Regions from separate parts of the Oceanobacter sp. 5_MG-2023 genome, predicted to be linked through region 1. Evidence: predicted binding sites of a transcription regulator. Region 1 holds the regulator's gene; the other holds the start of a gene.
What was found. The regulator PhoB, encoded in region 1, activates phosphate uptake and scavenging genes when phosphate is short. The targets are predictions, from matches to a motif close to TGTCATANNNNTGTCANA.
Positions count from the first base shown of each region.

Region 2: a site for PhoB is predicted at 1,625-1,642, ahead of Q4551_RS00785 (spondin domain-containing protein). Genes of this name have one in related genera too.

Region 1 is NZ_JAUORS010000024.1:25,151-28,305, forward strand. It holds gene ubiA (4-hydroxybenzoate octaprenyltransferase) at 1-827, shown strand, start outside; gene phoB (phosphate regulon transcriptional regulator PhoB) at 935-1,633, shown strand; gene phoR (phosphate regulon sensor histidine kinase PhoR) at 1,640-2,950, shown strand; gene cysZ (sulfate transporter CysZ) at 2,952-3,155, opposite strand, start outside.
Region 2 is NZ_JAUORS010000001.1:169,391-172,545, reverse strand. It holds gene Q4551_RS00795 (2Fe-2S iron-sulfur cluster-binding protein) at 1-80, opposite strand, end outside; gene ubiD (4-hydroxy-3-polyprenylbenzoate decarboxylase) at 77-1,561, opposite strand; gene Q4551_RS00785 (spondin domain-containing protein) at 1,766-2,461, shown strand; gene Q4551_RS00780 (spondin domain-containing protein) at 2,472-3,155, shown strand, end outside.

The DNA of each region.
Region 1 (3,155 bases):
GCCTGAACCGGCCGATTGGCTCTTATCTGCTGCTCTGGCCAACCTTGTGGGCGCTGTGGATTGCCGCCGAGGGCATTCCCTCCATTGCCAATCTGGTGATTTTTACTCTGGGCGTATTTCTTATGCGGTCGGCCGGTTGTGTTATTAACGACTACGCCGACCGTCATATCGACCGCCATGTCAAACGCACCCAGGACCGTCCCCTGACTCAAGGACGCATCTCTGACCGCGAAGCATTATCCGGCTTTATTGTGCTGTGCCTGATCAGTCTGGCGCTGGTGCTGTTGACCAATGCCCTGACCATCTGGTTATCCCTCGGCGGGGTCGCTCTGGCAGCACTTTATCCCTTTATGAAACGCCATACCCATTTGCCACAGGTGTTTCTCGGCGCTGCATTTTCCTGGGCGATTCCAATGGCCTTTGCCGCACAGGCCAATGAGCTGACCGCTGTCTGCTGGTTATTGTTTATTGCCAATGTTTGCTGGACGGTCGGTTACGACACAATTTACGCCATGGTCGACCGCGACGATGACCTGCTGATTGGTGTCAAAAGCACGGCGATCCTGTTTGGCGACCTGGATGTCACCATGATCGCCATTCTCTACGGAATGGCGCATTTTTGTCTGTTACTGACGGGCAATCAGCTGGAAGCAAGCTGGCCGTTTTATCTGGCCTGGTGCGTCGCCGGAGGGTATCTGGTCTGGCAATTATGGTCTATCCGCAGTCGCCGCCGGGAAGCCTGCATGAAAGTGTTTCTGGCAGCCCATTGGTATGGCACGCTGATCTGGGCCGGACTCCTGTCACACTACGCCCTGTCCAGCGCGTAATTGGTGTCAGGCTTGACGCCAATGCCAACAGTGTCACATGCTTGTAACACTAGGTCAGTGTAATACCTCCGCATTATTCCTATTGTGACATTTGCGTGACGAGCCTTATGACCAAAGCTGGCAAGACCGTTCTTATTGTGGACGATGAAGCCCCTATCCGGGAAATGATCGCCGTGGCCCTGGAAATGGCCGGGTATGAATGCCTTGAGGCTGCCAATGTACAGGAAGCACATGCGCAGATTATCGATCGAAAGCCTGATATGATTTTACTCGACTGGATGCTGCCAGGCACCAGTGGCGTCGAATTTGCCCGGCGCCTCAAGCGTGAAGACCGCACCGCTGAGTTGCCAATCATCATGCTGACGGCCAAGGGCGAAGAAGATAACAAAGTACAAGGGCTGGAAGCGGGGGCAGATGACTACATCACCAAACCGTTTTCCCCTCGAGAACTGGTCGCACGACTGAAAGCCGTCTTGCGCCGTTCCACCCCACAAGGCATCGAAGAGCCCATTGAAGTCAGCGGCCTGATGCTGGACCCGGTCTGCCATCGCGTTACCGCTCATGGCGACCCGATTGACATCGGCCCTACGGAGTATCGTTTGTTGCAGTTTTTCATGACCCACCAGGAACGGGCCTACTCCCGAGCCCAGCTGCTCGATCAAGTCTGGGGTGGTAATGTGTACGTTGAAGAGCGCACCGTTGACGTGCATATTCGTCGTCTGCGCAAAGCACTCGGTGAGTCTCACGAACAACTGATCCAAACCGTGCGTGGCACCGGCTACCGCTTTTCGACCAAAGCCTCCTGAATTTTGATGTCCCCCGTCTGGCGCAGAGAATTGCGCCGCCTTGTCTACTTGCTGATTCTGGCCGTTGGTTGTGGTTACGTCTTTTTTGACCGGCCGCTGGAAGCATTGTGTTTGATGATGGGGGCCTATATCACCTGGCAATGGCTGCAACTGTACCGCCTGCACCGCTGGCTGGATCAGGGACAAACCACCGTATTACCGCGAACACTGGGCATCTGGGGAGCGATTTTTACCGAGAACCAGCGCTTGCAGCAAAGCAATATCAAACACCAGCAGCGCCTGCAGGCCATTATCAATCGTATCCAGGACTCAACCGCGGCCCTGCAAGATTCTGTCTTGATGGTGGATGCCAGCGGCGCGCTGGAATTCTGGAACCAGGCCGCACAAAACTACCTGGGGTTACGCAACCCGGTAGACATTGGCCAGCCCATCACCAACCTGATCCGCACACCAGAATTCAAGGCCTACTTCGACAAGGCCGATTATCAGGAACCGCTCACGATTCGATCGCCCATCAATCCGCGCATTTACCTGCAGTTCAATATCACCCTGTTTGGCCGCAAGGATCGCCTGATCCTGATTCATGACATCACCCGTTTGAAACAACTGGAAGAAATGCGCAAGGATTTTGTTGCCAACGTCAGCCATGAATTACGTACACCGCTGACCGTGATTGCCGGTTACGTCGAAACCATGCAAGCCGCTTCCGAGATGCTGCCACCACGCTGGGGTCGCATGCTGCAGCAAATGAGCGAACAAAGTCATCGTATGGAAAACCTGCTCAAGGATTTGCTGATGCTGTCACGGCTGGAGACCGGCAAGACGGAACAGCCTCAGCCTATCGAGCTGCAGCCGCTGCTGGAAGCCATCCGTCGCGATGCCGCATCACTCAGCAGCAGCAAGCACACCATTACCCTGACCATCGATCAGGATCAAAAAATGATGGGCTTTTATAATGAGCTGCGCAGTGCATTTTCCAACCTGGTATTCAACGCCGTCAAATACACCCCGGAAGGGGGTGACGTCACCCTGCGCTGGTATACCGAAGGCGGTAAAGGGCATTTCAGCGTCTCGGATAACGGCATCGGTATTGCCCAGCATCACATCCCCCGCCTGACCGAGCGCTTCTATCGCGCCGACCCCAGCCGCAGCATCGCCACTGGCGGTACCGGACTGGGACTGGCTATTGTCAAACACGTCTTGCTGCACCATGACGGCGAGCTGAAAATCAGCAGCATCGAAGGCAAGGGCAGTACATTCACCTGTGTTTTCCCCGCAGCCTGCTTATCTGACAACCGTGATGAGGCCGGCCAATAGATCAACCGGCCCGTGACTGATCGGCCTGCCGTTGCAATTGCCACAGCGTAGCCCCGATCACCGCCGCCGGGGGCACCAGACAGTTCAGTAATGGTACCGCCATCAGCACCGACACCGCCCCACCAAATCCCCAGGCCGTCCAGCGCTGGGTAGCCACCTGCTCTCGGCTGGCACGGAAATTCTGCTGCTGGTTATCCAGAGTATA
Region 2 (3,155 bases), on a different contig from region 1:
TGATCAGTGCGGCAAGGCATGGTCACCTGATTTGGTAAAAAGGTAACCGTTACCGTGGTGACGGGTTGCACACTGTTCACTGGCTGTCGTCCATGGGGTCAAGACCGAGTTCCGACCAGATTTCATCAATATGGGCAACCACCTCTGGGTCTTTGACGATCGGTGTGCCCCATTCCCGGGTGGTTTCACCGGGCCACTTGTTGGTGGCGTCCATTCCCATTTTGGACCCCAGACCAGAGACCGGCGAAGCAAAGTCGAGGTAATCGATAGGCGTGTTCTCGATCAGGGTGGTATCCCGTGCCGGGTCCATACGGGTGGTAATCGCCCAGATCACGTCTTGCCAGTCGCGGGTATTGACGTCGTCATCCACCACGATGACAAACTTGGTGTACATGAATTGCCGCAAAAACGACCATACCCCCATCATTACGCGCTTGGCGTGACCCGGGTACTGCTTTTTCATGCTGACAATGGCCATACGGTAGGAGCAGCCTTCCGGAGGCAAATAGAAATCAACGATTTCCGGAAACTGCTTTTGCAGAATCGGCACAAACACCTCGTTCAGGGCAACACCCAGAATGGCGGGTTCATCCGGTGGCCGACCGGTGTAGGTGCTGTGATAAATCGGATCGCGGCGGTGGGTAATACGCTCGACAGTGAATACCGGGAACTGATCCACCTCGTTGTAGTAACCGGTGTGGTCACCGTACGGCCCTTCCGGGGCCATGTCACCAGCATGGATCACGCCTTCCAGCACAATCTCGGCACTGGCGGGCACCAATAGCTCATTCCCAATACTCTTCACCAGCTCGGTTTTGCTGTCGCGCAGCAGTCCGGCAAATGCGTATTCACTCAGGGTATCGGGCACCGGAGTGACTGCACCCAGAATCGTGGCCGGGTCGGCCCCCAGTGCGACAGTGACGGGAAACGGCTCGCCGGGATGGGCTTTTTGCCATTCCAGAAAATCCAGCGCCCCACCTCGATGACTGAGCCAGCGCATAATGACCCTGTTCTTGCCGATAACCTGCTGGCGATAAATACCAAGATTATGGCGTTCCTTGTGTGGGCCTTTGGTGATCACCAGGGGCCAGGTAATCAGCGGTGCGGCGTCTCCGGGCCAGCAATGCATCACCGGAATCTTGCCCAGATCCACGTCTTCACCTTCGATGACCACCTGCTGACAAGGGGCCTTTTTAATCACGCTTGGGCCCATGGTTAATACTTTCTTGAAGATCGGCAGCTTTTCCCAGGCGTCCTTCATGCCCTTGGGTGGCTCCGGCTCCTTCAGAAAAGCCAGCAGCTTGCCGACCTCCCGCAGTGCTGCAACTGAGTTCTCGCCCATACCCATGGCGACCCGCTTGGGGGTACCAAACAGATTGGCCAGCACTGGCATTTCGTAACCTTTGGGGTTTTCAAACAGCAGTGCCGGGCCTTCTGCCCGTAATACCCGGTCGGCGATTTCGGTCATTTCCAGATGGGGATCGACGGGGTAGCGGATGCGCTTGAGCTCACCCTGCTTTTCGAGTTGGTCAATAAAGTCACGAAGGTCGTTGTATTTCACGCGGCTGCCTCACTTTCAGGAAGAGGCATGATAGCAACGGGGCGGGTTAATGAGCCAATAGGCTGTGATACTTCTGTGATAACCCGGACGACTCCGTAACACTTCCGGGAGGACTGCAACCGGCTCCAGGCATCATTCTGAACGGGTTGTTCAGCAGGCTGTTGGCAGGCTGCGAACCCTAACCCAATGATGGAGAGCATGATGATGAATTTACGTACAACGCTGCTGGCCGCCGCCATAAGCACTCTGGCGATCCCGGCAATGGCAGCCGACTTGACCGTAGAAATCACCAACCTGACGCGTGGAATTGCCTTTACGCCGTTGCTGGTAGCTGGTCACGATGCCGATACGGCGCTGTTTATGCCGGGTGAAGCGGCCAGTGCCAACCTGCAAAAAATGGCTGAAGGTGGTGATATCAGCGGCTTGTCGGCGGATGTAACCGGTGCCGGTGGTGTCATCGTCGACAATCCAGCCGCCGGGTTGTTGCTGGCAGGACAGTCAGCCAGCACAGATATCGACACCGGTATGAATACCCAACTGTCGATTGTGGCCATGATGCTGCCCACTAACGACGGCTTTGTTGCTCTCAACAGCCTTGAGATTCCAACACTGGCGGGGACCTATTACTACGACCTCAACGGCTATGACGCCGGTACCGAAGCCAATGATGAAATGCGGGGCAGCGGAGCACCGGGCGAAGCCGGATTCCCGGTTCCTGAACCTCTGGATGCCAGCATTGGCATATCGGCAACAGGCATTGCTGCAGTAGCGGAAGAATTTGTTCATATTCACCGCAATGTGCTGGGCGACAGCGATCTCAGTGGCGGTGTCAGTGATATCGATTCAACAGTACACCGCTGGTTGAACCCGGTGGCCCGTGTGACCTTGACGGTCAAGTGAGGTGATTAAGATGATTCTGATACGCAAGCATGTCGGCCTGGTGCCGGTCTTGGCCAGCGCGGTGCTCTTGAGCGGTTGTTTGGCTGATGACGATAACAACAGCAGTAACAGCGCGAGCGACGCTGAACAAACCAGCAACAAAACCTTTGCCGTCACCGTGACCAATGCCACGGCCGGGCAACCCCTGTCGCCACTGGCAGTGGTGGCACATGGGGCCGGTTATCACACCTTGGTGACCGGCACGGCCGCCAGTATTGAGCTGGAGCAATTGGCCGAAGGCGGCGATAACAGCGCCTTGCTGGCCGCTGCCAACAGCAACCCGGCGGTGTACAGCAGCCAGAGCGGCGAGGGGGTCGTTGTGCCGGGCGGTACGGCAACGCTGACCATAACGCTGGATGGCATAAGTGTAGACAGCATGGGCGCCACGGATGAGAGCATCTTGCTGAGTATTACCAGCATGCTGGTGAATACCAACGATGGGGTGATTGCCGCCTCTGCGCTGGACGTGACGCAGCTGGCAGTGGGGTCATCGCTTCAGGTAACGGCCAACAGCTACGACGCTGGCACCGAAGCCAATACCGAATCGTCGACGACCATTCCTGGCCCGGCTGCCGGTGGCGAAGGGTTTAATGCCAGTCGAGATGATCGGCAAGACCGGGTGACGCTGCATGCCGGTGTGGTCACGCAGGACGAT